DNA from 4 places in the Microtetraspora sp. AC03309 genome. Region 2 is predicted to be linked to each of the others. Evidence: predicted binding sites of a transcription regulator. Region 2 holds the regulator's gene; each other region holds the start of a gene.
What was found. Region 2 encodes LexA, which represses DNA repair genes until DNA is damaged. Its sites were predicted from a motif close to TCGAACANNTGTTCGA; they were not measured.
Positions count from the first base shown of each region.

Region 1: a site for LexA is predicted at 4,786-4,801, ahead of IMZ11_RS22025 (SAV_6107 family HEPN domain-containing protein). Genes of this name have one in related genera too.
Region 3: a site for LexA is predicted at 3,165-3,180, ahead of recA (recombinase RecA). Genes of this name have one in related genera too.
Region 4: a site for LexA is predicted at 2,019-2,034, ahead of ruvC (crossover junction endodeoxyribonuclease RuvC). Genes of this name have one in related genera too.

Region 1 covers NZ_JADDIL010000036.1:58,831-66,593, forward strand. The annotation lists gene IMZ11_RS22000 (polyprenyl synthetase family protein) at 1-927, opposite strand, end outside; gene metF (methylenetetrahydrofolate reductase [NAD(P)H]) at 1,069-1,998, shown strand; gene IMZ11_RS22010 (GNAT family N-acetyltransferase) at 2,005-2,553, opposite strand; gene IMZ11_RS22015 (YbaK/EbsC family protein) at 2,810-3,286, opposite strand; gene IMZ11_RS22020 (L,D-transpeptidase family protein) at 3,426-4,304, shown strand; gene IMZ11_RS22025 (SAV_6107 family HEPN domain-containing protein) at 5,054-5,491, shown strand; gene IMZ11_RS22030 (transcriptional regulator) at 5,700-6,194, opposite strand; gene pyrR (bifunctional pyr operon transcriptional regulator/uracil phosphoribosyltransferase PyrR) at 6,613-7,206, shown strand; gene IMZ11_RS22040 (aspartate carbamoyltransferase catalytic subunit) at 7,212-7,763, shown strand, end outside.
Region 2 covers NZ_JADDIL010000032.1:71,615-79,377, reverse strand. The annotation lists gene IMZ11_RS20365 (vitamin B12-dependent ribonucleotide reductase) at 1-2,092, opposite strand, end outside; gene nrdR (transcriptional regulator NrdR) at 2,201-2,662, opposite strand; gene IMZ11_RS20355 (hypothetical protein) at 2,657-3,019, shown strand; gene lexA (transcriptional repressor LexA) at 3,087-3,788, shown strand; gene IMZ11_RS20345 (MalY/PatB family protein) at 3,913-5,034, shown strand; gene IMZ11_RS46755 (cellulose binding domain-containing protein) at 5,224-5,685, opposite strand; partial or broken gene IMZ11_RS46750 (hypothetical protein) at 5,597-5,848, shown strand; partial or broken gene IMZ11_RS46745 (glycoside hydrolase family 5 protein) at 5,785-6,852, opposite strand; gene leuS (leucine--tRNA ligase) at 7,185-7,763, opposite strand, start outside.
Region 3 covers NZ_JADDIL010000007.1:96,388-104,150, forward strand. The annotation lists gene IMZ11_RS05840 (VOC family protein) at 1-450, shown strand, start outside; gene IMZ11_RS05845 (DUF3046 domain-containing protein) at 482-676, shown strand; gene IMZ11_RS05850 (Rrf2 family transcriptional regulator) at 774-1,220, shown strand; gene IMZ11_RS05855 (globin domain-containing protein) at 1,298-2,479, shown strand; gene IMZ11_RS05860 (hypothetical protein) at 2,671-2,946, opposite strand; gene recA (recombinase RecA) at 3,364-4,467, shown strand; gene recX (recombination regulator RecX) at 4,476-5,624, shown strand; gene rny (ribonuclease Y) at 5,985-7,610, shown strand.
Region 4 covers NZ_JADDIL010000053.1:15,846-23,608, reverse strand. The annotation lists gene IMZ11_RS27500 (YebC/PmpR family DNA-binding transcriptional regulator) at 1-677, shown strand, start outside; gene eis (enhanced intracellular survival protein Eis) at 803-1,969, shown strand; gene ruvC (crossover junction endodeoxyribonuclease RuvC) at 2,079-2,660, shown strand; gene ruvA (Holliday junction branch migration protein RuvA) at 2,743-3,363, shown strand; gene ruvB (Holliday junction branch migration DNA helicase RuvB) at 3,419-4,474, shown strand; gene yajC (preprotein translocase subunit YajC) at 4,779-5,204, shown strand; gene secD (protein translocase subunit SecD) at 5,247-6,971, shown strand; gene secF (protein translocase subunit SecF) at 6,971-7,763, shown strand, end outside.

The DNA of each region.
Region 1 (7,763 bases), on a different contig from region 2:
GGTCTCCTCGATGACCATGCGGAGCCGCTCGACGCCCTCCTCGTCCAGCTTCGGATCGCCGAGGAGGGTCCGTACGACCTCGGCCTGGGCGTCGGAGGCGGCCGCGAGGGTTCGCGCGATCAGCATGGTGCGCTTGCCCTCGCGCAGGTCGTCGCCCGCCGGCTTGCCGGTCTCGGCCGGATCGCCGAAGACCCCGAGTACGTCGTCGCGTAGCTGGAAGGCGATGCCCACCTTCTGCCCGTACTCGACGCAGAGCTGGTCGATCCACGGCGTCACGCCACGGGCCGCCAGGACGAGGCCGAGCCGCAACGGTTGCTCGACCGAGTACTTGCCGCTCTTGTACAGCGCGACCCGCAGGGCGCTCTCGAAGGTGCTCTCACCCTTGGCCTGCTCCAGCAGGTCGAGGTACTGCCCGAACATCAGCTCGGTGCGCATGTGGTCGTAGACCGGCTGCGCGGCGGCGAGGGCGTCGTCGGGCACACCGCTGGTCCGCCACATCTGCCCCGCCCAGATGAGGAGCAGGTTGCCGAGCAGGACCGCCGCCCCCTCACCGAACTGCTCCGCCGAGCCGTGCCAGCCGGATTCGGCGTGCAGCCGCTCGAACCGGCGGTGCGCGGCGGGCATGCCGCGCCGCAGGTCGCTGGCGTCCATCACGTCGTCATGGATGAGTGCGCTGGCCTGCAGCAGTTCGAGCGAGGCCGCGGCGCTGTAGAGGGCTGGATCATCCGCACCGCCCGCCGCGCGCCATCCCCAGTGGCAGAAGGCTGGGCGCAGCCTCTTGCCTCCGGCGATGAAGTCGTCCACGGCGGTCAGCAGAACGGCGAACTGGGGGTCGTCGAAGAACGGTCGCTGGTCGTCGAGGAACCTTCGGAGAGAACGATCCACTTCGAAACGTACGAGGTCGAGAGGGGCGGCGGAAGTGGTCATGCCTCTGAGCGTAACCGGCATAGATCGAACAGTGGAGACCTGGGGAGACATATGTGGCAGGTGGTAGTAAAGCGGCCATGATTCGTCCGCATGGCGAGAGGGGAGGCGACCGGTAGGGAGAGGAGCGGTAGCCTTGTCACCATGGCTTTGGGTCTCCCGTCACGACTTCCCGACCGCGTTCCGACGGTCCGCGAGATGCTCGCCGCGGGGGAGCGGTCATTCTCCTTCGAGTTCCTCCCGCCGAAGACCGACGAGGGGGAGCGGCAACTCTGGCGGGCGATCCGCGAGCTGGAGGCGCTGCGACCGACCTTCGTCTCCGTGACCTATGGCGCCGGCGGCAGCACGCGTGACCGCACGGTGGACATCGTGGAGCGCCTCGCCCACGAGACGACGCTCACACCGGTCGCGCACTTCACCGCCGTCGACCACTCCATCAAGGAGTTGCGTCACCTGATCGGCAGGTTCGCCGACGCGGGCGTGCGCAACATCCTGGCCGTACGAGGCGACCCGCGCGGCGGCGATCCCCTCGACGAGTGGATCAAGCACCCCGAGGGCGTGCAGTACGCCGAGGACCTCGTACGGCTGATCCGCCAGTCCGGCGACTTCTGCGTGGGCGTGGCGGCCTTCCCGTACAAGCACCCGCGGTCCGCCACGATCGAGTCGGACACCGAATACTTCGTGCGCAAGTGCCAGGCGGGGGCCGACTACGCGATCACGCAGATGTTCTTCCGCGCGGAGGACTACCTTCGCCTGCGTGACCGGGTGGCCGCTATGGGCTGCGACACGCCGATCATCCCGGGCGTCATGCCGGTGACCCAGATGAGCACGATCGCCCGTTCCGAACAGCTTTCGGGCGCGCCGTTCCCACCCGAGGTGGCGGCCCGCTTCGCGGAAGTCGCCGACGACCCCGCCGCGGTGCGCCGCCTGGGCATCGAGCACGCGGCCGAGATGTGCCAGACACTGCTCGACGAGGGCGCGCCGGGGATCCACTTCATCACCTTCAACAGGTCGAGCGCCACCCGCGAGGTGTTCCAGGCGCTGGGCCAGAGCCCGGCCGCGCTGTCCGCCTGAGCCCGCTCAGCTTCCCGGGGCCAGGGGGAGCTTCGTTCCGGCGATCGCGTAGCTCTCGCGTCCGCCGGGAAAGGCGAAGCCCGTCATGAGATCGGTGAAGCCGATGCTGCGGTAGAGCCGCCTGGCCACGGTCGGGGCGTCGTGCGTGGAGAGCACGGCGGTGCGCTCGGGCCGCCCGTCGCAGATCGTGTGGATCAGGCGGCGACCGATGCCCTTGCACTGATGGCCGGGAAGGACGTGGATCTCGGCGATCTCCAGCGCGTCGCCGAACCACTCGTCGGCGGCGAGAGGCCCGGACCGGTCCGTCAGCGATCTGGCGACGATGTCGTGCCACCACTGGCCCGGCATCCCGTGGAAGCCGTACGCGAAGCCGATGATCCCGGGGTCTTCGGCGAGGACGCAGACGAAGTCCGGATAGGTGGCGTGGTTGCGCATGATGCCGAGGCGGCCGGAGAGCTGATCGGAAGGCGGACGCATGGCAGCCGTGTAGATGGCGAGCACCGTGTCGAGTGCCGCGATGAACTCGTCGGGTCCGACGCGTCGCAATTCGATCACTTTCCGCACACTAGCAAAGTCGTCCATCACGGGGCACCGGCCGTGCCACACACGCGAACCACGATCACCGACCCGGGGAGCTACCAGGACTTACAGGAAGTCACCGGGACATACGGGCTTTTATGCGGAGATCTGCGGGGATCTACGGGTATCTCGGAGGGGAGATCTGTGGGATTCATGGGAGTTTGTGGGAGTTCGTGGATCCCGGCCCTCGCGCGACCCTCGACGGGCGGTCCGTGGCCGGGATCGCGACGGGTCATTCCACTTCTGCGGGGGTGCCGCCGGTCATCTTGATCAGCTCATCGAACGATGTGGGGAAGACCGCGTGCGGGTGCCCGGCCGCCGCCCAGACGACGCCGTGCTTGCCCAGCCACGTGTCCACCAGCGTGCGCACCGGCGCGGGGTGACCCACGGGCGCGACGCCTCCGATCGCCTGCCCGGTGTGCTCGCGTACGAACTCCGGCGTGGCCCGCCGCACCTTCGCCGCGCCGACAAGCCCGGCGATCAGGTCGGTGTTCACGCGGTGGGCGCCGCTGGTGAGCACGAGGAGAGGTGCCCCGTCCGCGTCGAAGATCAGGCTGTTGGCGATCGCTCCGACCTCGCAGCCGAGTTGGGCCGCCGCCGCGGCGGCCGTCGGCACGGATTCGGGAAAAACCACGACATCACCTTCGACGTCATGGGAGCGCAGGACCTCTGTCACACGGACCACGCTCGGATGCAACTTTTCTGGCATCCGGCAACTCTAATCAGGTGGACAGGCCGTGGGCCACGCATTACGGCCCCAAGGCAAGTACCCCGGACGCTTGATCCGTGGGTTAATGTCCTTTGATCCAAAACTGAGAGAAGTGCGAGAACTGAAAGGGTTGATCCCAATGGGGGCACGACGGTGGCTGGCCGCCGCGACGCTGGTCACGGTGGGGGTCGTGACGCTCGCGGGCTGCGGAACGGCGGGGGCCGAGCAGGTGCAGCCGGGCGACACCGCGCGGGTGCGGCCGGTGGCCGCCGCCGCGCCGGTGAGGGTCACGGCGCCCGTGAGGGTGACGCCGGCGAGTGCGGCCACGGCCGGCTCGGGGATCCGCGCCGCTTCCGCCGCGTTCTCGTCGTTCGCCGCGCCGGGCCGTACGCTCAAGCCCGGATCCAAGGGGACCGAGGTCAAGGCGCTGCAGGTCCGGCTGAAGGAACTCGGTTACGTGCCCGGCGCGCTCGACGGCAAGTACGGCGGGACCACCCAGGCCGCGGTCTGGGCCTTCCAGAAGGTCCAGGGCATCAAGCCGACGAGCACGGTGGCGAGCCGCACCTGGCGGGCACTGGAGAACCCGAAGGCGCCCAAGGTCCTGGTGCCGGGTGGCAAGCCGGACCGGGCCGAGGTCAACCTGACCCAGCAGATCATGGTGCTGTACTCCGGGGGCGAGGTGAAGCTCATCTCGCACATCTCATCCGGAAGCGGGATCCCCTACACCGAGTACGCCATGTGGAACGGCAAGCGGACGAAGTTCACCGGCAGTGCCAGGACGCCGACGGGAGACTACAAGACGACCTGGCGCCGGAGCGGCTGGCACCGGTCCTACCTGGGGCAGCTGTACAACCCGATCTTCTTCAACGGCGGCATCGCCTTCCATGGTGCGCTGTCCGTGCCGCTCTATCCGGCGTCCCACGGTTGCGTGCGGCTGCCGATGAACGTGGCGGAGATCCTGCCCGGCATGCTCGGCACCGGCGTTCCCGTGCACGTGCGCGGCAAGTTCGCACGCTGAGTCCACAGTGAGTCCACAGCGAGTCCACACCTTCACACCGCGTCCACCCGCGCCGATCGCGCACCGATCCACGCCGGTTCAGCCTGATTCATGCTGATTCATGCTGATTCATGCTGATCTGGGCTGATCGCGCACCGATCGCGGACCGATTCACACCACGCAGCGTCCGGACTGATCGCTGACGGGCCCGGGGCGACATGCCCCGGGCCCGTGCCATGCCCGGGGTGACATGCTCCGGGCCTGCGCCATGCCCGGGACGGCGCGGCCGCCGCGGAACGGTGCCGGGTCCGGATGCCCGCAGCGCGCGACCTGCGGACGTTCCGTACGTCGGCGTGGACCGTTCCGGGAACGGTCACAGATCGCGGCGCGCCGGCGGAACAGGCGATCACCTTCGGGGTCGGCCGGAGACGGCGAGTCCCTTCCCCGCAGGGCTTCCGGTGCTTCCGGAGGTCGTTGACCAGGGCGGTCGTCACATGATCAATCGAACCCTTGTTCGCTATGGTCCTTGACAGCGAACCTGGTCGAATTTATGTTCGATGCAGTGAGTGTGAGACTCGCGGCTCGCATTCATCCCGTTGGATGCCGTGCCTTCGTCGTCGGCGGAGACGAGCGCGGTGCGGTCCACGGCGTGGGCCGGACGGGGAGAGGGGAAGCTCCTCGTCCGGCCGCCGTGACAAATTGTCGGTGCGGTTTGCAAGGGTGATCTCGCCGGCGAGCAACGCCGGAGGCCACGACTCGAGGAGGCGGGCGTGACTGGACAGGTCGATGACCGCAGGAGCGGGCCCAAGGTCCCGCAGGCCGCTCTGGCGCATCTCGCGGACGCCCGTTCCTGCCTGGCGGACGCCCTTGGCGGCCCCACCCCGGCGGACAGGTATGTGTCGGCTCATCTCGCGGCGCTGCGTGCGGCGGCGGCCGTGCTCGCCGCGCGCCCGAGGCCGATGGACGGGCGGCGCCGCCGGCTGCGGAGCGCCTGGGAGTTGCTGCCCGAGGCCGAGCCCAAGCTGGCCGAGTGGGCCGCCTTCTTCGCGGTGAGCGCCACGAAACGCGCGGCGGCCGAGGCGGGGATGACCCGCGTGGTCAGTCAGCGAGACGCCGAGGAGCTCATCGCCGAGGCGGACAGGTTCGTCGGCGAGGTCGAGGCCATCCTCGGGGTGCCCGGCCAGTCGGCTCTTCCGATGGCGGGATAGGTTCGCACGTCCGACGGCGGGACAGGTTCGCACGTCCGACGGCGGGACAGGTTCGCACGGCGCGGAGCGCGGGGGCGCGTGGTGGGTGACGTGTGCGAATCGGGGCTGCGGGCGGCCGGGCCGGGCAGCTCGGAGCCCCGATTCGGTCATGTGTGTTCAGTGCTTGACGAAGACGTTCAATGGCGGCGCTCGATGAGGGCGCGGAGCGTCAGAAGGACTCCACGGCCCGGCGGGCCTCCGCGTCGAGAACGCCCCAGCTGATGAACTCCTCGGTCAACTCGACCGGCGACTTGTCATAGATGACCGCAAGCGAGCGCAGGTCCTCCTGGCGGATCGACAGCACCTTGCCGTTGTAGTCACCACGCTGGCTCTGGATGGTCGCGGCATACCTGGCGAGCGGGCCGGCCTTGTCCTTCGGGAGCTGCGAGAGCCGCTCCAGGTCGATGACAAGCTTCGGCGCGGGGGCCAGCGGGCTGGGAGCGGCCCCGCCGGGGAGCAGCTCCGACACCGGAACACCGTAGAATTCGGCAAGCTCGGCCAGCTTCTGCACGGTCACCGCGCGGTCGCCACGCTCATAGGAGCCGACCACGACGGCCTTCCACCGGCCACGGGACTTCTCTTCGACCCCGTGCAGGGACAGGCCCTGCTGGGTGCGGATCGCGCGCAGTCGCGCGCCGAGCGACTTGGCGTAGTCAGACGGCATTGTGTGGCCCCCGGCTCTCTATGTCTGTTCTCACTTGATTCTGCTTCCTTGTCCCGTATGCGCAGAACACCGGGGCGCGCACCTGGACCAGGCACCTTCGGTGACCACTGCGTCGGGTTTTACCCAGGAAGGTCGTGTGTTGTGGTTACGGACAGTGACGGTAAAGCCGCCACTGTCAAAGGTCAAGCTGATTGGAAAAAAGAGCTCCAAACAGTGCTCTCCCCTCAATCCCCCCATCCGAGCCTGCCTCGGCTTTTCCGGGAGTGACGCCCAGAGCGAACGCGGCCGTCTGTACGGGCATCGCCGCTGGCAGGAGGGGTGACCCGTCCGGGCGCTCCGAGGCCGTGCTGGTAGTGTGAAGCGGCCAGACACCCTTTTAAGACCCGTCCTGTGAGGCGGGAAAGGTGGTGATATCTCCATGTCCGATGCCCGAAATCAGGCTCGTGCGGTCCTTGAGGGCCCCGACATCCACCGGGCGCTGACCCGGATCGCGCACGAGATCCTCGAACGCACCAAGGGTGCGGAAAGAGTCGTGCTTCTCGGCATCCCGACCCGCGGCGCCACGCTGGCGCTCCGGATCGCGGAGCGCATCTCCCAGTTCGAGGGCGTGAAGGTGCCCGTCGGCGCCATCGACATCACGATGTACCGCGACGACCTCCGGCTGCGGCCCGCCCGCCCGCTCGGCCGTACGGACCTTCCTCCGGAGGGTGTGGACGGCAGGACGGTCGTCCTCGTCGACGACGTGCTCTTCTCCGGCAGGACCGTGCGCGCGGCGCTCGACGCGCTCAACGACGTGGGCCGGCCGCGCGCCGTCCAACTCGCCACCCTGGTCGACCGCGGCCACCGGGAGCTGCCCATCCGGGCCGACTACGTCGGCAAGAACCTGCCGACCTCCAAGAGCGAGAAGGTCAAGGTCTATCTCGAGGAGATCGACGGGCGGGACGCCGTGCTGCTCATCAAGGGAGACGACCGGCCCGCGGCCGCGGCCGGCGAAGCGAACGGGGAGCGGTGAGCACGATGAAGCGGCACCTCATCTCCGCGGGCGACCTGACCCGCGACGACGCCCTGCTCGTCCTCGACACCGCCGAGGAACTGGCCCGGGTCTCCGAGCGCTCCATCAAGAAGCTGCCGACGCTGCGCGGCCGCACGGTGGTCAACCTCTTCTATGAGGACTCCACTCGCACCCGCATCTCGTTCGAGGCCGCGGCCAAGCGGCTGTCCGCCGACGTCATCAACTTCTCGGCCAAGGGGTCGAGCGTGTCCAAGGGCGAGTCGCTCAAGGACACCGCGCTGACGCTCGAGGCCATGGGCGCCGACGCGGTCGTCATCAGGCACGGCGCCTCCGGCGCGCCGCACCGGCTGGCCAACTGGGTCCGCGGCAGCGTGGTGAACGCGGGCGACGGCACCCACGAGCACCCCACCCAGGCGCTGCTCGACGCGTTCAGCATGCGCCGCAGGATGGGCAGGATCGACGGGCTCAAGGTCGCCATCGTGGGCGACGTCCTGCACAGCCGGGTCGCCCGCTCCAACGTCCTGCTCCTGCACTCCCTCGGCGCCGAGGTGACCCTG
Region 2 (7,763 bases):
TGTCGCGGTAGACGGCCAGGGCCTTCAGCCCGAGCTTCCAGCCCTCCAGGTAGACCTGCTCGATGTCGTCCACGGTGGCCGACTCGGGCAGGTTGACGGTCTTGGAGATCGCGCCGGACAGGAACGGCTGGGTCGCCGCCATCATGCGGACGTGGCCCATCGGTGCGATGGCCCGCTCGCCCATGGCGCAGTCGAACACCTCGTAGTGCTCGGGCCGCAGGACGGGGGCGTCGACCACGTGGCCGTGCTCGGCGATGTAATCGACGATCGCCTCGACCTGCTCCTCCTGGTAGCCGAGCTGCCGCAGCGCCCTCGGGATCGTCTGGTTGACGATCTGCATGGAACCGCCGCCGACCAGCTTCTTGAACTTGACCAGCGCGAGGTCGGGCTCGATGCCGGTGGTGTCGCAGTCCATCATCAGGCCGATGGTGCCGGTGGGCGCGAGCAACGACGCCTGGGCGTTGCGGTAGCCGTTCTTCTCACCCAGCCGGAGGCACTCCTGCCACTGCCGGGTGGCCTCGGCGTGGATGACCCGGTCCATGTCGTCGACCGTGCGCATGTCGTCGTTGGCGTGCGCGTGCTTGCGCATGACGCGCTTGTGCGCCTCGGCGTTGCGCGCGTACCCGTCGTACGGCCCGACGATCGCGGCGAGCTCCGCCGAGCGGCGGTAGGAGGCGCCGGTCATCAGCGAGGTGATGGCGCCGGCGATCGCGCGGCCGCCCTCGGAGTCGTAGGCGTGGCCGGTGGCCATCAGCAGGGCGCCGAGGTTGGCGTAGCCGATGCCGAGCTGGCGATAGGCCCGGGTGGTCTCGCCGATCTTCTCGGTCGGGAAGTCGGCGAAGGTGATCGAGATGTCCATCGCGGTGATGATCAGCTCGGTCAGCTTGACGAAGTTCTCCACGTCGAACGTGTCGTCGTCGCGCAGGAACTTCAGCAGGTTGATCGACGCGAGGTTGCAGGAGGAGTTGTCCAGGTGGAGGTACTCCGAGCAGGGGTTGCTCGCGGTGATCCGCCCGGTCTCCGGGCAGGTGTGCCAGTCGTTGATCGTGTCGTCGTACTGCACGCCGGGGTCGGCGCACTCCCAGGCGGCCTTGGCCATCCTGCGGAACAGCGACTTCGCGTCGACCTTCTCGATGATCTCGCCGGTCAGCCGGGCGCGCAGGCCGAAGTCGCCGTTGCTCTCGACGGCGCGCATGAACTCGTCGGAGACCCGGACGGAGTTGTTGGCGTTCTGGTACTGGACGGACACGATGTCCTTGCCGCCGAGGTCCATGTCGAACCCGGCGTCGCGGAGCGCGCGGATCTTGTCCTCCTCGCGCGCCTTGGTGTCGATGAACTCCTCGATGTCGGGGTGATCGACGTCCAGGACGACCATCTTGGCCGCCCGGCGGGTCGCGCCGCCGGACTTGATCGTGCCCGCGGAGGCGTCGGCGCCGCGCATGAACGACACCGGGCCGCTGGCCGTGCCGCCGCTGGAGAGCAGTTCCTTGCTGGAGCGGATGCGGGAGAGGTTGATCCCCGAACCGGAACCACCCTTGAAGATGACGCCCTCTTCCTTGTACCACTCAAGGATGGACTCCATCTGGTCGTCCACGGCCAGGATGAAGCACGCGCTCACCTGCTGCGGCGAGGCCGTCCCCACGTTGAACCACACCGGCGAGTTGAAGCTGAAGACCTGGTTGATCAGGGCGTGCTTGAGTTCGTGGTCGAAGATCTCGGCGTCCTCGTCGCCGGCGAAGTAGCCGTTCTCGATCCCGGTCCTGGTGTAGACGTCCACGACCCGGTCGACGAGCTGCCGCAGGCTCGACTCGCGCTGGGGCGTGCCGACGGCGCCGCGGAAGTACTTGCTGGTGACGATGTTGGCGGCGTTGACCGACCAGAACTCGGGGAACTCCACTCCGCGCTGCTCGAAGTTGATCGAGCCGTCGCGCCAGTTCGTCATGACGACGTCGCGGCGCTCCCAGGTCACCGCGTCGTACGGGTGGACCCCCGGGGTGGTGAAGACGCGCTTCATCTTGAGCCCCTTACGCGCCGGCCGCTTGCCACCCCGTCCCCCGGTGCCCGTCTCGGTGCCGTTCACGATCTCTGTCATGAATTCCCCCTCCCGGGGCCCGGTGGAGCCCCTCGCATCCGATCACGTGTCTGTTTAACCACCGTGCGTGACGGGCGTCCGCGTCGGCCGTCCCGCCAACTCCCGCCGCTACTGCTGGACGGCGGTGCGCGTGGCTCTGAGCTGCTCGATCTCGGCCTCGAAGTCGGCCAGCGTCTCGAACCCCCGATAGACGGAGGCGAAGCGCAGGTAGGCGACCTCGTCCAGCTCGCGCAGCGGCCCCAGGATGGCCAGGCCCACCTCGTGCGAGGCGATCTCGGCGCATCCGGTGGCCCTGATGCTCTCCTCCACGAGCTGCCCGAGCTGGGCGAGCGAATCCTCGCCGACCGGGCGTCCCTGGCAGGCCCGCCGCACACCGGCGACGACCTTGTCACGCGAGAACGGCTCGGTCACTCCGCTGCGCTTGCTGACCATGAGCAGAACGGTTTCCTGGGTGGTGAACCTGCGCCCGCATTCCGAGCAGGTTCGCCGGCGGCGAATCGCGGCCCCGTCCTCGGTAGAGCGGCTGTCGACGACCCGCGTGTCCGGGTGACGACAAAACGGGCAGTGCACGTCATCGCCTCCCTGGAAACGCTTGCGCCCACCTCACGAAATCGTCGTGAAGCGGTCACGGAAACACAAGCTGTGGTGAAGTACATCGCTGTAACTACTAGATGTTGTGGTCCAACCGTAGAAGTGCCCGACCTTGAACGCAAGTCGGCCGCGAAGGCTCGGGCGAAGTCGCTGTTCAACCTGGGGAATCACCTGAACCCCGGGCGTGTCGCAGGCCCCGATGGCATCGCGCGGGCACATTACAAGAAGATCGGCGAAATCTCGGCAATATCGAACACGATGTCGATCGAACTCCCGTACGATGTTGCTACATCCACACAGGTGGCGGTATTCACATCGAATCGAACAATTGTTTGATGATGATCTTTGATCGAGGTACCGTCGCTCTGTGCGACATGAAGAACACGGATTGGGAGGTGGTTTGGTGAGCGGGCAGGAAGAGAGTGTCAGCGACCTTGCGGTGCGCAGGCGTGACTCCCTTGGTCTCACCCCCAGGCAGCGCAAGATCCTCGAGGTCATCCGCGACTCCGTGCAGCAGCGCGGATATCCGCCCTCGATGCGCGAGATCGGTGAGGCGGTCCAGCTGACCAGCACCTCCAGCGTGTCGCATCAGCTCACGGCGTTGCAGCGTAAGGGGTACCTGCGCCGCGACCCGCACCGCCCCCGGGCGCTCGAGGTCCGCTTGCCCGGCGAGCCGGTGCTGTGGGTCGACCCGGACGCCGCGGAGGTGGAGCCCGGCTTCAGCCGCCCGACCGCCGCGTACGTGCCGCTGGTCGGCCGCATCGCCGCCGGAGGCCCGATCCTGGCCGAGCAGAGCATCGAGGACGTCTTCGCGTTGCCGAAGCAGCTGGTCGGTGAGGGAACGCTGTTCCTCCTCCAGGTCAGCGGTGACTCGATGATCGACGCCGCCATCGCCGACGGCGACTGGGTCGTGGTGCGCCAGCAGCCGGTCGCCGACAACGGCGACGTCGTGGCCGCCATGATCGACGGCGAGGCCACGGTGAAGACCTTCAAGCGCAAGGACGGGCATGTGTGGCTGGTGCCGCACAACGCCAACTACGAGCCGATCCCTGGCGACGAGGCGACCGTCCTGGGCAAGGTCACCGCGGTCCTGCGCAAGCTCTAGGTCCCCGGCCCGCCGAGCGGGCCGACCATCCGGACCGCGCATCCTGCGTCGCTCCGCGGTGACCTCTGTCACCGCGGAGCGGTCACGGAGCAATCAGGGTGATTGCCGCAAATAGGCTTGCTCTGTGACGCGCAACCTTGACCAGCTCAGCCTGGAGGCCGCCTCCCTCCGCGACGGGCTCAAGTGGTCGCAGACCTCGCCCGGCGTGATCCCCTCCTGGGTCGCCGACATGGACTTCCCCGTGCCGCAGGCGGTGCGCGAGGCGGTGGCGCGCCGCGCCGAGACCGACCTCGGCTATCCCTCGTGGCTGGACGAGCCCTCCGTCGGTCCCCTCGCCGAGGCGTTCGCCGAGCGTATGGAGACCCGGTACGGCTTCCGCCCCGATCCCGGCCACGTCCGGTCCTACAGCGACGTCAACCAGGCCCTCCAGGTGTTGCTGCACCTGACGACCCGGCCGGGTGACACCGTCGCCCTGCACACTCCGGCCTACCACCCGTTCCTGGGCACCATCGCCGAGATGGGACGGCGGCTGCTGTCCATCCCGATGCTGCCGGACGGCGACGGCTGGCGGTTCGAGGTGCCGGACGAGCCGGCCGCCGTGCTGCTGCTGGTCAACCCGCACAACCCCACCGGCCGGGTGTTCACCTCCGAGGAGTTGGGCGCGCTCGCCGAGTACGCCGAACGGCACGACACCCTGGTCCTCTCCGACGAGATCCACGCCGACCTGACGTACGGGCCGCAGTCACACATCCCGTTCGGCACGCTGTTGCCCGCCCGCACGGTCACGCTCACCTCCGCGACGAAGGCGTTCAACATGGGCGGCATCCGCTGCTCCGTCGCGCATCTCGGCGCACCGGCCGTACGCGACGCGGTGAACCGGCAGCCCGCACACATCTACGGCGCGCCCAACCTGCTCGGCGTGGAGGCGACCGTGGCCGCCTGGCGGCACGGCGACGCCTGGCTGGCCGAGGTCCTCGCCATCCTGGACCGCAACCGCCGGCTCATCGCCGAGCGGCTGCCGTCCCGAGTGGGCTACCGGATCCCCCAGGCCACCTACCTGGGGTGGCTCGACCTCGGCTTCCTGGATGAGGACCCCGCCGCCTATCTGGAGCGGGAGGCGCGGGTCAGGCTCAATCCCGGCCCGTTGTTCGGGCCGGGCGGCGAGGGTTACGCGCGGATCAACTTCGGTACCTCGGAGCCGATCCTGGAAGAGATCCTGACCCGGATCTCCACCGCGCTGTCCTGAGCCGCTGTCCTGAGCCGCTGTCCTGAGCCGGTTTTCTGGGCGTTGTCCTGAGCCTCCGTCCTGAGCCGCTGTCCCCGAACCGGTCTTCCGATCCGGTCTTCTGGGCCGCTGTCCTGACGGAGCCGCCGCCCGGTGCGGATCGGGCGGCGGCTCGGGTCAGGCGGTGCTACCAGCCGGACCGGGTACGGCTCAGGCGGCGGCGCAGGTGACCGAGGCCGGGGTTCCGTTGGTCCCGGACCAGGACGCCTGGAAGCCGAACGTCGTCGAGGCGTTCACCGCCAGGCCGCCGTTCCAGCTCAGGTTGGTCACCGTGACCGCGGATCCGCTGGCGGACAGTGTGCCGTTCCAGAGCTGGCTGATCGTCTGTCCGTTGGGGAAGGTCCACGTCACGGTCCAGCCCGACGTCGCCGTCGTGCCGGTGTTCTTGACGGCGACCTCGCCCTGGAAGCCGCCCGCCCACGAGTTGGTCACCGTGTAGGTCGCCGTACACGCCTTGCCCGCGTACGGGGACGCGGAAGGCGAGGCGGACGGGGACGCGGAGGGTGATGCCGAAGGCGAGGCGGACGGGGACGCGGAGGGTGATGCCGAAGGCGAGGCGGACGGCGATGCCGAAGGCGACGCCGACGGGGACGGGGAGGACGTGCCGCCCACCGGCGGGATCAGATACGGCTGCAGGATGCTCTGCTTGGCCTGGTCCACTGTGGTCCAGTCGTCCTTGAGGATGCCGCCCGTGTCGCCGGAGTTCGGGTTCCACGACCAGTACGTGAACGACATGCCGTTGACGCCCGTCCCCAGGTACTTCATCAGCTCCTGAAGCCAGATCTTGTCGACGTTGGCGGCCAGGGTGGTGCCGAACTCACCCACCATGATCGGGGCGATGTTCTGCTTGTACAGGTATCCCCAGTACCGGTCCCAGATGGCGGGCATGTTCGCCGGGTAGGCCGGGTCGTCGAACCACGCCTGGTGGTAGACCGAGGTGGCGTACTCGTGGGGCGAGTAGACCAGGCGGTTGGGCACGTCCAGCCGGACCGGGTAGTCCTTGGCCTTGCTGAGGTTGCCGCCCCACCAGCCGCAGTCCTCGTCGTTGCTGGGGTCGTTGTCCCAGATGTTGGACAGGCCGCCGCTCGGGCAGCTCACTCCCTCGACGAAGATCAGCCAGTTGGGCTGGACCGCGAGGATCGCGTTCCCCGCCCGCTCCGCCGCCAGCCGCCAGTCGCGGTTGACGTCACCGCAGCCCCAGCACGCGCCGGTGGCCGCCGGGTTGGTGCCCTCGGCGTGCGGCTCGTTGTGCAGGTCGGCTCCGATGACGGTCGCGTTGCCCGCGTAGTGCTGCGCGAGCGACTTCCAGTTGGCGATCCAGGTCGCCTCGGAGACCGTGGAGGTGTACCAGAGCGGCGACTGGCCCGCGCTGGACGGCCGGTGCCGGTCGAGGATGATCCGCATGCCCTTGCTGCAGGCGTAGTCCACGACCTTGTCGAGGATCTGCATCGGGGACAGGCCGACCAGGTCGGGGTTGGTGTAGGTGTTGACGCTCGTGGCGACGGCGCCCGGCTTGACCGCGTCGTCGGACCACGGGACCCGGATGGTGTTGTATCCGAGACTCGCCATCAGGTCGAGCTGGCTCTTCCAGGGGTTCCCCGACCACAGGCCGTGGAAGGTCTTGTTGTCGGTCTCCATTCCGAACCAGTTGATGCCGGTCAGCCGGACCGTCGTTCCGGTGCTGTCCACGATCTTGTTGCCGCTGGTGTGCAGGTATCCGGACCCCGTGCCCGCCGCCTGTGCGGGCGAGCCGGTCGCGACGAGCACAGCCGCGGCCATCGCCGCGACGGTCGCCAGCGCGCCGAGAATACGTCTGGACAAGACGTGCCTCCCATCCTGGAGGCACCCCGACGTGAGCCGGACGGTCAGGCGCACGCTCCAGGACCACCGCATGCGCGGTGGATGGTCGTGGCATGCCCTGACCGCACGCCTAACAATGTTCGATATGTGGCTCGCGCGCCATTTTGTCGGGCTGATCGCCCAGCGTCAACGGCCGGTGAGAGCGTCCAGTTCGTCGCCGAACGCCAGATCCCCACCAGCCCCGCGCGCAGGCATGAGCGTGGCCGCGGCACCCGACGGTCGCCGGGTATCGCGGCCACGCGCCACGGGCGTCACGGGACGATGTTGACCAGCTTCGGCTCGCGCACGATCACCTTGCGCGGGGCACCGTCGAGGTACTGCCGGACCTTCTCGCTGCCCAGGGCCAGCGCCTCCAGTTCGGCGGCGGAGATCCCCGGCGACACCTCCAGGCGGTCCCGGACCTTGCCGGCGACCTGGACGACGCAGGTGACCGACTCCTGCACCAGCAGCGCCGGGTCGGCGACCGGCCAGCCGGCCTTGGCCACCGACGGCTCGTGGCCGAGCTTCTCCCAGCCCTCCTCCGCGGCGTACGGCGCGACGAGTGACAGCATGACGGCCAGCGTCTCGGCGGCCTCGCGCACGGCGGCATCGCCGGCACCCGGGCCGGAGTCGATGGCCTTGCGCGCCGCCGAGGTGAGCTCCATCATGCGGGCCACCGCGACATTGAAGCGGTAGGACTCGAGCAGCTTGGTGACCTCGTCGATGGTGCGGTGGGTGACCTTGCGCAGTTCCAGGTCCCCACTCGCGGGGTCGGCGCCGGGCGCGGAAGCGGCACCGGCCTCGGCCATCACGCGGAAGGCGCGGGCCAGGAACTTCTGCGAGGCGGCGGG
Region 3 (7,763 bases), on a different contig from region 2:
CGGATCAGGGAGCGCTACCTGCGCGAGAACCGTCCGCCGAGCAGCGCCAGAGGTCTCCACCACTTCGCGTTGCTCTCGTCGGATCCCGAGCGCACCATCCGGTTCTACCAGGAGCTCCTTGAGTTCCCGCTCACCGAGATCTTCGAGAACCGCGACTACAAGGGGTCCAACCACTTCTTCTTCGACATCGGCAACGGGAACCTGCTGGCGTTCTTCGATCTGCCCGGCCTCGATCTCGGGCCGTACCAGGAGGTTCTCGGCGGGGTGCATCACATCGCCATCTCGGTCGAGCCCGCCACCTGGGAGCGGCTGCGGAGCAAGCTGGAGGCCGAGGGCGTGCCGTACCAGGTCGAGAGCGGCGCGTCGATCTACTTCCGCGATCCCGACGGCGCCCGGCTCGAACTGCTCGCCGACCCGCTCGGGGAGATGTACGGCTCCCGCGTCATTTGAGGCACCTCCGGGGCGGGACCATACTTGGGGAATGCGCCTGACGGATTTCTGGAGCCGTATGCACCGCCACTTCGGCGAGGTGTACGCCGAATCGTGGGCGAAGGATTATGTCATCGCCGATCTCGGCGGCCGGACCGTCGAGCAGGCCCTGGCCGACGGCGTGGCGGCCAAGCGTGTCTGGCACGCCGTCTGCACGGTCGTCGACGTGGATTCCCGCCTGCGCTAGCAGGCCGTACGCCCGGAGCGCCCCGCATCCTGTGTGGAGGGACGCTTCACGGAGCCCCAAATACGACTCCGAAATGCCACTTTGATACCTTTATGTCGTGCGGTTGACGAAGTTCACCGACCTCGCGCTCCGGGTGACCATGCGCCTGGCGGTGATAGACGGGGCGGAGGAGCTGCCCACCTCGAGGGAGGTGGCCGGTTCCGTCGCCGCGCCGTACACCCACGTCGCCAAGGTGGTCAGCCGGCTCCAGCACCTCGGCATCCTTTCGACCCGCCGGGGGAGGGGAGGGGGTCTGGAGATCACCGCGGCCGGTCGGAACGCCTCCGTCGGCTGGCTGGTGCGTCAACTGGAGGGATCGGACGACGTGGTCGGCTGTGAGGACCAGCCGCCGTGTCCTCTGCGTGGAGCGTGCCGCCTGCGCGGGGCCCTGCGTCAGGCGCAGGAGGCGTTCTACGCCTCGCTGGACCCGCTGACCGTACGAGATCTGGTCGGCGATTCGTCCAGGCCGATGCTTCTCCAACTGCTCACCTCCCCACCCGCGTAACCCTGTCGATGTCGCACGCCATCGGTGGGTGCCGCGTGCCCGAAATTGGTATCTGACAATCAGATTTAGGAGTGGTCATGCTTTCAGAGAAGTCCGCGGCCGTCGTCCGCGCCACCCTGCCCGCGGTCGGAGGGGCGATCGGGGAGATCACGCCGATCTTCTACCGCAAGATGTTCGACGCCCACCCTGAGCTGCTCCGTGACCTCTTCAACAGGGGCAACCAGGCCAACGGGTCGCAGGGGCGAGCCCTCGCCGGCTCCATCGCCACGTTCGCCGTCGCGCTGCTGGAGCACCCGGACACCCGGCCCGACCAGTTGCTCGCGCGCATCGCGCACAAGCACGCCTCGCTCGGGATCACCGCGGAGCAGTACGGCATCGTGCACCGCCACCTGTTCGCCGCGATCGCCGAGGTCCTCGGAGACGCGGTCACCCCGGAGGTGGCGGCGGCGTGGGACGAGGTCTACTGGCTGATGGCCGGCGCGCTGATCGCGCTGGAGGCGCGGCTGTACGCCGATTCGGGCGTCGCGGACGGTGACGTGTGGCGCCCCTGGCGGGTGGTCGGCCGGGTCGAGGAGACCGCCGACGTCGCCACCTTCATGCTTCGGCCCGCCGACCGCGGCCCGACGCCGTCCTTCCGGCCGGGCCAGTACGTCTCCGTCCAGGTGGAACTCCCGGACGGAGCCCGGCAGATCCGGCAGTACAGCCTGTCCTGTGCGCCGGGCGGATCCGACTACTGGATCTCGGTGAAGCGGGTCGCGGACAACCCGGAAGGCGAGGTGTCGACCTGGCTGCACGCCAACGTCCGCGAGGGAGACGTCCTCCGTGTGAGCGCGCCCTTCGGCGACGTCATGCTTGACGAGGGGGACTGCCCGATCCTGCTCGCCTCGGCGGGCGTCGGCGCGACCCCGATCATCAGCATGCTGGCCCACCTCGCCGCGCGCGCGACCACGCGGCCGGTGACCGTGGTGCACGGCGACCGCACCCCGCGCAGCCACCCCTTCCGCGGCGAGCTCGAACTGCTCACCGAGAAGATCCCGCAGGCCGTCACGCACGTCTGGTACGAGGAGCCGGAGGAGGGCTGGCCCGCCGAGCGCACGGGTCTGGTGGATCTGGCCGGCGTCGAGGTCCTCGACGGCACGCGCGCCTATTTGTGCGGGCCGGTTCCGTTCATGCGCGAGGTGCGTGCGCGGCTGCTCGACCGGGGCGTCCCGGCCGAGCGCATCCACTATGAGGTGTTCGGCCCGGACCAGGGGCTCTAGATCCGGTACGGCCGGCAGGGCGAGCGGCCGAGACGGCTGGCCATGTGGCCCGCCGGGAGGAAGAAGCCCGGCCGTCTTCCGGGCGGGAGACGGCTGGGACGGCTGGGAGAACCGCTGGGCGAGCTCAGCGTGGAGAGCTCGTCCGGCGGCGGTCCGGAGAAGTCGCTCAGGGACTGCCGTGAGAGCGGCGTTCAGCCGGTGCGGGAGAGCAGCTTCGTCACGGCGTCGGCGGTCCTTGCCGGGTCCTCGGCGCTCTCCTGGCCGTCCGGAGACCACAGGAACATCCAGCCGTCGATCGTCGGTGTGGCGAAGACGATCGTCTGATGTCCGGTGCGCGGATGCCACACCCAGAGAACGGGGTCGTCACCGCCCAGCATGCGGCCGACGATTCCACGTTCAGGGAGTTGCCCGGCGAGTGTCTCCAGGTGCGTACGGCGTTGCGGTCCGTAGGTGCTGGTGCTCGTCACATCGCCGCCTTGGGGAAGAACCGGCTTTCCTCCAGGATCGCCGCAGGTCACCGGCCAGGCAACAGCGGCGCCGGAATGCCCGGGAATGTGACTTCGCGGTTGGGGTGGTGGATCCCTCTCGCCCGGTTCGGCGCCCGCCGCTCGCCCGGTCGGAGCCTGCCGTAGATCGTGGACCGCGCCGGAAGAGGGAGCGACGCGCCGCACGGTTCCCGATGTGATCGAACAGTCGTTCGGCTATATTTGAACGGCCGCCGCAGGGGTGTGCCGCGTCGGGTGGGCAGCCGCAGGCGCCTTCCGGGTTTCCCGGGGCGTCCGGTGCCGGTTTCCGAGGACGGCTTCCGGAACTCCGGAAATTGTCGGTGGCACCCCGTAGCTTTCCGGTGACCGAACAGACCACGACCCTCCAGGGGGCACCCAATGGCAATCAACGACCGCGAGAAGGCCCTTGAGACCGCCCTCGCACAGATCGAGCGGCAGTTCGGCAAGGGCTCCGTCATGCGCCTCGGCGACGACGCGCGTGCCCCGGTCGAAGTGATCCCCACCGGCGCGATCGCCCTCGACGTCGCTCTCGGCATCGGCGGCTTCCCGCGCGGCCGCATCGTCGAGGTCTACGGGCCGGAGTCCAGCGGTAAGACGACCGTCGCGCTGCACGCCGTGGCCAACGCGCAGCGGGCCGGCGGCATCGCCGCCTTCATCGACGCCGAGCACGCCCTCGACCCGGAGTACGCGAAGAAGCTCGGCGTCGACGTCGACGCGCTGCTCGTCTCCCAGCCGGACACCGGTGAGCAGGCCCTCGAGATCGCCGACATGCTGATCCGCTCCGGCGCGGTCGACATCATCGTCATCGACTCGGTGGCCGCCCTGGTGCCCAAGGCCGAGATCGAGGGTGAGATGGGCGACAGCCACGTCGGCCTCCAGGCGCGCCTGATGTCCCAGGCCCTCCGCAAGGTCGCCGGTGCCCTCAACCAGACCCGCACCACCGCCATCTTCATCAACCAGCTCCGCGAGAAGATCGGCGTCATGTTCGGCTCGCCGGAGACCACCACGGGTGGTAAGGCGCTGAAGTTCTACGCGTCGGTCCGGCTGGACGTCCGCCGGATCGAGACCCTCAAGGACGGCACCGAGCCGGTCGGCAACCGCACCCGGGTGAAGGTCGTCAAGAACAAGATGGCGCCCCCCTTCCGCCAGGCGGACTTCGACATCCTGTACGGCATCGGCATCTCCCGCGAGGGCGGCCTCATCGACATGGGGGTCGAGCACGGGTTCGTGCGCAAGGCCGGCGCCTGGTACACGTATGAGGGCGATCAGCTCGGCCAGGGCAAGGAGAACGCCCGCAACTTCCTGAAGAACAACCCCGACATCGCCAACGAGATCGAGAAGAAGATCAAGGAGAAGCTCGGTGTCGGGCCGCGCCTGGACGCCGCCGCGGAGGCTCCTGCTCCCGCCCCCGTGCCGGCCGCGGCCGCTCCGTCCGGAGGGCGCGGGTCCAAGGCGTCCACGCCCAAGCCCGGTGACGTCTGAGCGCAGCCATGAGGCGTGACGAGTTCCCCGGCCCCTCCGCTGAGCCGGGCCCGGGGGACGAGGACCCAGGCTGTTCGAGCGTTGCGGGGTGGCAGGGCCGGGATTCCGCTCCTGCGGGCGAGTCGGACCTGCCGGGTCGACGCTCCGATCCAGCAAGCGACCTGAGGCGGCGGGGCCGGGGCTCCGGTCCTGCGGATGAGGCGGTCCGTGGGAGCGGGAACTCCGGGCCGACGGGGGAGCTCAACCCGGCCGACTGGAACTCCGGTCCGTGGGGCCCTGAGCACTCCGCCGATCCATCCCATGGCGTTGGCGATGCCGGTGGCTCCGTCAGGGGCCGTGCTCGTGGCTTCGGCGCCGGCGGGGCGAGGGGTTCCGGCGCTGGTGGGGCGAGAGGGCTCGGCGCCGGTGGCGCGAGGGGTTCCGGGGCCGGTGGGGCGAGGGATTCTGGGGCTGACGGCACGTTCGGCGGACTAGGCCCAGCGTTCGGTGCCTTCGGTACTTTCGGTGCCGACGATGACGGTGGCTTCGGGGATGACCCTGCCGATCGTGCTGGCCGTGCCGGCGGCGCCAGGCGGAAGAAGGGGCGGTCGAGGCGATCGGACTGGTCGCCCGACGGCCCGGATGAGGACTCCCCGGCCGCTCAGGCGCCGGCGGCGGATCCCCAGGCGGTGGCCAGGGCGATCTGCCTGCGGTTGCTCACCATGGCGCCGAAGACCCGGGCCCAGCTCGCCGAAGCCCTGCGCAAGCGGGAGGTTCCGGAGGACGCGGCGCAGGCCGTACTGGAGCGCTTCTCCGAGGTCGGCCTCATCGACGACGAGGCGTTCGCCGCAGCGTGGGTCAGTTCCCGGCACGCCGGGCGTGGCCTGGCACGACGGGCGCTCGCGCAGGAGTTGCGCCATCGTGGCGTGGACGAGGACACCGTCAAGGAGGCCGTCGAGCAGCTCGACCCCGAGCAGGAGGTGGAGACCGCCCGGCGGCTGGTCGCCCGCAAGCTCGCGGGCACGCGGGGCGTGGAAACCCAGGCCCGCACCCGCAGGCTGGTCGGGATGCTCGCCCGCAAGGGCTACGGTCCCGGGCTCGCCTTCAGAGTCGTCCGCGAGGCGTTGGAGAGCGAGGGCGCCGAGATCGACGATCTCCCCGACGGCGACATGCGGTGATGGCCGGACGGCGCGTGCGCGTGGTTCTGACTGCGCGCGCCGACACGTCCCGCGTGGAGGGGTGTGTACTTTTCGCGCCGTCAGATGTGACCAGGAAAAGCCATTTGACGCTGCTCCTTTGCTTGCCCGTTACCTCGCTGACGCTTAATCTCGACCGCAGTGAGGAGTTACTCCGCAGTGCGGATTGCCATATCGGTGGATGACAGAACGAGGAAGATTGACCGGCTTGCCGGCCATGTCGGCCGCCCTCCGGGGCTGCCGGATTTCAGGACGTTCCGCTGACGTCGCCGGGTTCTGCCGTGCTGTGCGCGTAACCCCCTCGCTGGCTCGACATTGCGACGCGAGGAGGGGTGGGCGCGCATGAATACGATCGTGATCGTGCTGGCGTTGGCGGTGGTGCTGCTGACGCTCGTAGCGATTGCCGCGCTCGTCATGGTCGTGCGCCACACCGGGGGAATCCCCCGGCCCAAGGGTCCTTCGCCGGAGCAGCTCGCCGCGGCCGAGGCCGAGGTGAACGCGGAGCTGGAGCAGGCCAGGCGCCAGGCCGATGAGATCCGGGGCAAGGCCGAGAGCGACGCGGGCGAGATCGTCAAAAAGTCCGAGTCCCTCGCCGAAAGCGCCGCCCTGATGCGCAAAGAGGTCGAGGAGGAGTCGCGCGCGTTCAAGGGCGAGATCAAGGAACTGCGCGCCGACCTGGAACGCCGGGAGAGCCGCCTGGTCGAGCGGGAGCAGCGGCTCGACGAGGAGGCGCGCAGGCAGTCCGAGCGGGCGCGCAAGCTGGCCGAGACCGAGACGGAGCTCGCTGACCGGCGGGTCGAGCTCGACCACGTCGCCGACAACCGCAGGAAGATCCTGGAGCGGGTCGCGGGCCTCACCGCCGACCAGGCGAAGGGCGAGCTGGTCAAGGAGATCGAGAACCAGGCCAAGCGCGAGGCCGCGCTGATCGTCCGGGAGATCGAGAGTGAGGCGCGCAAAGAGGGCGAGAAGCGCGCCTGCAAGATCGTGACGCTCGCGGTCCAGCGGGTCGCCACCGAGCAGACCGCGGAGTCCGTGGTCAGCGTGCTGCACCTGCCCGGCGACGACATGAAGGGCCGCATCATCGGTCGCGAGGGCCGCAACATCAGGGCCTTCGAGTCCACGACCGGGGTCAATCTGATCATCGACGACACGCCCGAGGCGGTGCTGCTGTCGTGTTTCGACCCGGTCCGGCGGGAGACCGCCCGGCTGACGCTGGAACGCCTCGTCCTCGACGGCCGCATCCATCCGCAGCGCATCGAGGAGGCGTACGAGCGCAGCAAGACCGAGGTGCGTGACCTGTGTGTCCGCGCGGGCGAGGACGCGCTGGTCGAGCTCGGCATCACCGAGATGCACCCAGAGCTGATCACGCTGCTCGGCCAGCTCCGCTACCGCACCTCCTACGGGCAGAACGTGCTCAAGCACCTGATCGAGTCCGCGCACATCGCCGGGATCATGGCGTCCGAGCTGCGGCTCGACCGTGATCTGGTGAAGCGCTGCGCGCTGCTCCACGACATCGGCAAGGCACTGACCCATGAGGTCGAGGGCAGCCACGCCCTGATCGGCGCGGAGATCGCCCGCCGGTACGGCGAGCACGAGGACGTCGTCCACGCGATCGAGGCCCACCACAACGAGGTGGAGGTGCGCACGGTCGAGGCGGTCCTCACCCAGGCGGCCGACTCGATCAGCGGCAGCCGTCCCGGAGCCCGGCGCGAGTCGCTCGAGGCGTACGTGAAGCGGCTGGAGCGGCTGGAGGAGATCGCCCAGTCGTACGACGGCGTGGACAAGGTCTTCGCGATGCAGGCGGGGCGGGAGATCAGGGTCATGGTCCGCCCCGACTCGGTGGACGACATCCAGGCCCAGGTGATCGCGCGGGACGTCGCCAAGCAGGTCGAGGAGGAGCTGACCTATCCCGGCCAGATCCGCATCACGGTCGTACGCGAGTCCCGGGCGACGGAGTTCGCCCGCTAGTCGCACGAGATATCGAGGTGGCGCGCCGGCTTGGCCCGGCGGCATGTCGGCGTGGGCATCGGATGACGTGTCCAGCCTGAGGGGTCGGAGCCGGTGATCTCCAAGGAGTCGGCCAGGTTCGAGCGTCGCCCGGTGGAGTGGGACGGCCGCATT
Region 4 (7,763 bases), on a different contig from region 2:
AGCTCATCAAGAACATCGAGGTCGCGGCCCGGACCGGCGGCCCCGACCCGGACGGTAACCCGACGCTGTATGACGCGATCACCAAGGCGCGGAAGAACTCCGTGCCCATCGACAACATCGAGCGGGCGCGCAAGCGCGGCGGCGGCCTGGAGGCCGGCGGCGCCGACTGGCAGACCATCATGTACGAGGGCTATGCCCCCGGCGGCGTGGCCGTGCTGATCGAGTGCCTCACCGACAACCGCAACCGGGCGGCGTCCGAGGTCCGCGTCGCGCTGACCCGCAACGGCGGCTCGCTGGCCGACCCCGGCTCGGTGTCGTACATGTTCAACCGCAAGGGCGTCGTCCTGGTGCCGAGGGCCGGCGACCTCTCCGAGGACGACGTGCTGATGGCCGTCCTCGACGCGGGCGCCGAGGAGGTCAACGACCTCGGAGAGGCGTTCGAGGTCGTGTCCGAGGCGACGAACCTGATCCCGGTGCGCACGGCGCTCCAGGACGCGGGGATCGACTACGAGTCCGCCGAGGCGAGCTTCCTGCCCAGCATGAACATCCCGCTCGACGAGGAGGGCGCGCGCAAGGTCTTCCGCCTCATCGACGCGCTCGAGGACAGCGACGACGTGCAGAACGTCTGGGCGAACTTCGACGTCTCCGACGAGATCATGGAGAGGCTGGAGGCGTAGGCGCCTCCCGCCGGTCCGCCGCCCGCGCCGTCGCCCCGGTCATCGCGTGACCAGGACGGGTACGGCACGGGCGGCACGGAAAACCGGTTGGCGGCGGGCCGCCTACCGGCATAGTTTGGCCGATCATGGACATCCGTGACCTGACCGCCGACGATCTCGACGCGGTACTCGATAACCGCAAGCGCGCCTTCGGCCCCCTCTCCGGCGGAGACGCCGAGACCTGGCGCCAGATGGTGGCGCCGCTTCTGCCGGAGGGGCGCTACATCGGCGCCTTCGACGGCTCCCGACTGGTCGCGACCGCGCGGATCAACGCCTACACCCAGTGGTGGCACGGCCGGCCGATGTCGATGGCTGGCGTCGCGGGCGTCACGGTCTCTCCGGAGGACCGGGGCCGCGGTGTGGGCCGCCTCATCATGCGGGCGACCATCGACCGGGCGGCCGAGCTCGGTCACGTCGTCTCCGCCCTCTATCCGGCCACCACGCCGCTCTATCGCGGCATGGGCTGGGAGCACGCGGGCGGCCTGAACCGGGCGACCCTCCCCACCGAGACGCTGCGCGCGCTGGGCACGGGCGGCGCCGACGTCAAGCTGCGCCGGATGGGCCCGGACGACGCGCCCGAGCTCATCGCGACGATGGGGCGGGTCTACGCCTCCACCCGCGCGTCCGGCCCGCTCTGCTACGACGAGCGCACGTGGCGCCTGTGGCTGGCCGACGATGACGACTTCTGCTACATCGCCGACGACGGTTTCGTGATCTACCGGTGGAGCGGCAAGGACATCGAGGTCGACGGCTGCGTGGCCGGGTCCGAGGCGACGACGCGGGCCCTGTGGTCGCTGGTCGGCACGGCCTCCTCGATCGCCAAGTCGGTCACGGCGTGCATAGAGCCGCAGGACCCCCTGCTCTGGCTGATCCGCGAGCGGTCGCAGGACGAGATCAGGCAGACGCGCTGGATGTTCCGCCTGATCGACCTCCCCGCCGCCGTCGCCCGGCGCGGCTTCCCGGCGGGAGTCTCGCTGGACGCCGTCGTCCACGTCGAGGACGCGCAACGCCCGTCGAACTCCGGCTCCTGGCGGCTGGAGGTCTCCGCGGGATCGGGCACCGCCACCGCCGTCGCGGATGGGGGAGCGGAGAGGGGGCCCACCTTCACGGTCGGCGGCCTGTCCGCGCTGTTCGCCGGCGTCCCCACGGCCACGCTGCGCCGTACCGGCCTGGTCACGGGCGGCTCCGCCGAGGACGACGAGGCGCTCGACTCGGCCTTCCGTTGCGCGGCGTACATGATCGACTACTTCTGATTCCGCGTTACCGGCGATCTAGCGCCCCCGCCCGGAGTAGAGTTCTTCGCCGAACACGTGTTCGGCGAAGAACGGATCCGGGGGAGGCGTGCCGGTGCGATTGCCCGAGCTGAGGGTGATGGGAGTCGATCCGGGGCTGACCCGATGCGGCATCGGAGCGGTCGAGGGCCGTCCCGGCGCCGCGCTTCGCATGGTCGCCGTCGGGGTGGTCCGCACGCCCGCCGATGACGACATCGGCTCACGGCTGGTCGCCATCGAGGCCGGGATCGAGCGCTGGCTCGACGAGATCCGGCCGGACGCGGTGGCCGTGGAACGCGTCTTCGCCCAGCACAACGTGCGCACCGTGATGGGCACCGCACAGGCGTCCGCGGTCGCCATCACCTGCGCCGCGCGCCGGGGCCTGCCGGTCGCGCTGCACACGCCGAGCGAGGTGAAGGCCGCCATCACCGGGAACGGCAACGCCGACAAGAAGCAGGTCGGCACCATGGTCACCCGGCTGCTGAGGCTGGACGCCATGCCCAAGCCGGCCGACGCCGCCGACGCGCTGGCCCTCGCCATCTGCCACGTCTGGCGCGGGGGCGTGCAGAACCGGCTGGCCCTGGCCCAGGCGCAGGCCCTCGCCAAGAGAGGCGGTCCGGGGGCGAACATCGCGCTGCAGCCCGGTTACCGTCACCCCGGAGCCGGCCGATGAGCGGGGCGCATCGGATGTCGGCATCCTCTGGTAGGACTGGGGACCGCGAGGCCGGGCGGGCCGATGGGGGAGGGAGCGCGCAGTGATCGCATCCGTGGCGGGCCGGGTGACCGGCATCGGGCCGGACGCCGCCGTGATCGAGGTGGGCGGGGTGGGCATCCTGGTCCACTGCACCCCGGGCACGCTGGCCGGCCTGCGGGTGGGTGAGCCCGGCAGGCTCGCGACCGCGCTGGTCGTCCGCGAGGAGTCGCTCACCCTGTACGGCTTCGCCTCCGACGACGAGCGCACCGTGTTCGAGATGCTCCAGACCGCCAGCGGCGTCGGGCCGCGCATCGCGCTCGCCATGCTGGCCGTGCACACGCCGAGCGCGCTGCGGGTGGCCGTCGCCAGTGCCGACATCAAGGCGCTGACCATGGTGCCCGGCATCGGCCAGAAGGGCGCCCAGCGCATCGTGCTCGAACTCAAGGGCAAGCTGGGCACGCCCGACGAGGCGGTCAACGCCGCGTTGGGCGGCGGGGCTCCGGTTCCCGCCTGGCGCGATCAGGTCCATTCCGGCCTGGTCGGCCTCGGCTACTCCACCAGGGACGCCGACGAGGCCGTCGCCGCCGTGGCCCCCGAGGCGGACGCCGAAGTGTCCGCCGGCCGGGCGCCCCAGGTCGCCGCGCTGCTCAAGTCGGCCCTGCGCGCGCTGAGCGTCCGGTGAGCCGTCCGGTGAAACTTTCAGCGCGCCCGCCGATCCCGGGGAGACCGTCGTGAGCATGGAGCGAGACCTGGTGTCGCCCGACGCCGAGGGCGACGAGCACGCGATCGAGGCGGCGCTGCGGCCCCGGCGGCTGGAGGAGTTCATCGGCCAAGGGCGGGTGAGGGAGCAGCTCTCGCTGGTGCTGGAGAGCGCCCTGCGCCGCAACCGCCCGCCGGACCATGTGCTGATGAGCGGCGGCCCCGGCCTGGGCAAGACGACGCTCGCCATGATCATCGCGGCCGAGCTGGGCGCGCCGCTCCGGATGACCTCGGGTCCGGCTCTGGAGCGGGCCGGCGATCTGGCCGCGATCCTCTCGACGCTGGCCGAGGGCGAGGTCCTCTTCATCGACGAGATCCACCGGATGGCCCGGCCCGCCGAGGAGATGCTCTACCTCGCGATGGAGGACTTCCGGGTCGACATCGTCGTCGGCAAGGGCCCGGGCGCCACCTCCATCCCGCTGGACATCGCGCCGTTCACGCTGGTCGGGGCGACCACGCGGGCGGGCCTGCTCCCCGCGCCGCTGCGCGACCGTTTCGGGTTCACCGCCCACATGGACTTCTACGAGGCGGCCGAGCTGGAGCAGGTCCTGCACCGGTCGGCGCGGCTGCTGTCCGTCGAGCTGCCCGGTGAGGGCGCGCACGAGATCGCCCGCCGCTCGCGCGGCACGCCCCGCATCGCGAACCGGCTGCTCCGGCGGGTCCGCGACTTCTCCGACGTCCGGGCCGAAGGGGTGATCACACGGGAGATCGCGGCCGCGGCTCTCAACCTCTACGAGGTGGACGCCGAGGGGCTCGACCGGCTCGACCGCGCGGTCCTGGGGGCGCTGCTGCGCAAGTTCGGCGGTGGTCCGGTGGGGCTGTCCACGCTGGCGGTGGCGGTGGGGGAGGAGCCGGAGACCGTGGAGGTCGTGGCCGAGCCGTTCCTCGTACGGCAGGGCCTGCTCGCCCGCACCCCGCGGGGCCGCGTGGCGACGGCGGCGGCCTGGGCGCACCTCGGGCTGGTGCCGCCGCCCGACGCCTTCGGTGCCGTTCCGGTGTTCCTGGAGGATCAGCAGAACATCTCGGAGCCCTGAATGCCCGCGCCTGAAAGCCGTACATTTCATGAAAGAAGCGGAAATATCGGGGTGATGGAAGTCGGACGCCAAGGGCGTACTGCCCGCGCATGGTCACAGATCGGTTGCAAAGACGCTGAAATGGGCACTTTCCCGCGTGCCATATCGTGGGTTCGTTGCCGCTCTTCGAGCGGCTCGCCTACACTGCGTGGCTTGACTGGCCGCTTACGCTGACGCTTCTCAGCGACGTGGCAGCCGCGCTCAAACGCGAAACAGGACCTCCGGCGTCAAGCCGGTTCATCACGTAATGGAAAGGGTGGCCCCCGTGGGCAACAACCCGCTTGGGACGTTTCTGCCACTGATCTTGCTGGTAGTGGTGTTCTACTTCCTGCTGATCCGCCCGCAGCGCAAGCGGCAGCAGGAGCAGCTGTCCATGCAGAACTCGCTCGCTCCGGGCGCACGGGTCATGACGACCACCGGTCTGTTCGGCACCGTGGTGGGCCTTCAGGACGAGGACGTCATCCTGGAGATCGCGCCGGGCGTGGAGACGCGATGGGTCAAGGCGGCGATCGGCCGCGTTGTCACTCCCGTTGAGGACGCTGACGACGCCGAGCCGGATTCTGCCCAGTCCGTGGCGGAAGAGGGCGTTCAGAAGGACGCCCATGAGGACATTCAGAAAGACAAGGACGAGCCGGTGACCGAGACCCCCGAAGACGGGGGCGCCAAGGATTCGAGCACCAAGCAGTCCTGAGTACGCTCACTGAAGATCCCTTGACGAAAGAATCGACCACCAGTGGCCCCACCGACCAGTAGCCAGATCAAGCCGGGACGCACGCTCCTGGTTCTTCTGGCGATCATCCTCGCCATGGGGGCGACGATCGCCTTGCAGAAGGCATTCGTCCCCAAGTTCGGTCTCGATCTCGCGGGTGGCACGACGGTGACGCTGTCGCCCGTGACCACCGACGGCAAGGCGCCTCCGCAGGAGAGCCTCGACCGGGCCGTCAACATCATCCGGGACCGCGTGAACGGCACCGGCATCTCGGACGCGGAGGTCGCCAGATCCGGCGACAACATCGTCATCTCGGTGCCCGGCGCCGGCCGCGACGAGGCCATCAAGCTGGTCGCCACCACGGCGGAGATGCGCTTCCGCCAGGTGCTCGCGGTCGCCGCGGCCACGACGCCGCCGACCACTCTGCCCACCACGGCCGCCACGCCGAGCCCGTCCGCGGTCACCCCGTCCACCGGGACCTCGCCCGCCGGTCGCGCGCTGTCGAAGGCTCTCGCCGAGCCGACTCCGACGCCCACCGTGACGAGGCGCGCCAGGTCGCATACCGCGACCGGTGAGAAGACCGGTGCGGGGACACGCGCCAAGGCGACCCCGTCGCCCACACCGTCGGTCACGCCGAGCGAGGAGGACCCGCTCGCCGGGCAGGACCTCAGCGGCATCGACCCGGCCATGCTGCAGAAGTTCCGGACGATCGACTGCACCGCGAAGAACAGGGGCCAGGGCGCCCAGGACGACCCGAACAAGCAGATCGTGGCCTGCAGCCAGGACGGCAGCGCGAGGTACATCCTCGACAAGGCCGCGGTCCAGGGTTCGCAGATCACCACCGCGTCGTCGGGCGTGCGCCAGGACACCGGCGAGTGGGTCGTCAACCTCGACTTCAAGAGCCAGGGCGCGTCGCAGTGGAGCGACCTCACCGCCAAGGCGTTCGGCGCGCAGCAGCCGCGCAACCAGATCGGCGTCGTCCTCGACGGACTGGTGATCACGGCTCCCGCCTCGAACGGCCGGATCCCCGGCGGCAAGACCGAGATCTCGGGCAGCTTCAACCAGCAGAGCGCGACCGAACTGGCCGACCAGCTCAAGTACGGCGCGCTGCCGCTCAAGTTCGTGCAGAGCTCCGTCGTCTCCGTCTCGTCCACACTCGGCCAGGACCAGCTCCGCGGCGGTCTCGTGTCCGGCGCCATCGGCCTGCTGATCGTCATGCTCTACCTGCTGCTCTACTACCGAGGGCTGGGCGCCATCGGCATCGCGAGCCTCGGCATCGCGACGATCGTCACCTACTTCTCGGTGGCCGTCCTCAGCGCGAACGTCGGCTTCCGATGGTCGCTGCCGCACATCATCGGCCTCGTGGTCTCGATCGGCATCACCGCGGACTCGTTCATCGTCTACTTCGAACGCATCCGTGACGAGATGAAGGAAGGCCACCGCACCCTCCGCGCCGCCGTGGAGGTCGCCTGGCGGCGGGCGAAGCGGACGATCCTGGTCGCCGACGCGGTCATGTTCATCGCCGCGGTGGTGCTCTACTTCCTCGCGGTCGGCGGCGTCGCCGGATTCGCGTTCGCCATGGGCCTGACCACGCTCATCGACATCATCGTGGTCTTCCTGTTCACCAAGCCCCTCATGTCGCTGGCCGCCAGGATGAAGTTCTTCTCCAAGGGCCACAAGCTGTCCGGTCTCGACGCCGAGCGTATGGGCCGTACCAACAGCGGTGCCGAGCACCTGCAGGAGGCGTGATGCCGGGCATTATCAGCCGCCTGTACCGCGGCGACATCAACATCGACTTCGTCGGCAAGCGGAAGCTCTGGTACGGCCTCTCGGCCCTGCTGATGATCGTCTCCATTGTCGGCATGGTCATCCACGGCCTCAACCTCGGCGTGGAGTTCAAGGGCGGGTCGGTCTTCGACTTCCCCCGCGCCACGAACTCGAGCGTCGAGGAGGTCAGGACGACCATCAAGGACGCGGGTGTCCACCAGGTCATCGTCCAGGAGGCCGGGCCGAACTGGCGGGTCACCACCGAGAGCCTCGACACCAACGAGGTTCCCAAGGTCCAGCAGGCCGTCGCGGACAAGTACCACCTCAAGGCCGACGATGTCAGCACCCAGGTCATCGGTGCCACCTGGGGCGGCGAGGTCATGCAGAAGGCCTGGATCGGCCTGGCCGTCTTCATGCTCGCGATCATGCTGTACCTCAGCCTCGCGTTCGAGTGGCGGATGGCGCTCGCCGCCATCGTGGCCCTCGTGCACGACCTCGTGATCACGGCCGGCATCTACGCCTGGTCGGGCTTCGAGGTCACCCCGGCCACCATGCTGGGCTTCCTCACGATCCTCGGTTACTCGTTGTACGACGCGGTCGTCGTCTTCGACATGATCAAGGAGGTGACGGGCAAGATCGGCACGAGCGCGAAGATGACCTACACGCAGGCCGCGAACAACGCGCTCAGCCACACGCTGATCCGCTCGCTGAACACCTCGCTGGTCGCGATCCTGCCGGTGGCGGCGATCCTGTTCATCGGGACCACGCTGCTCG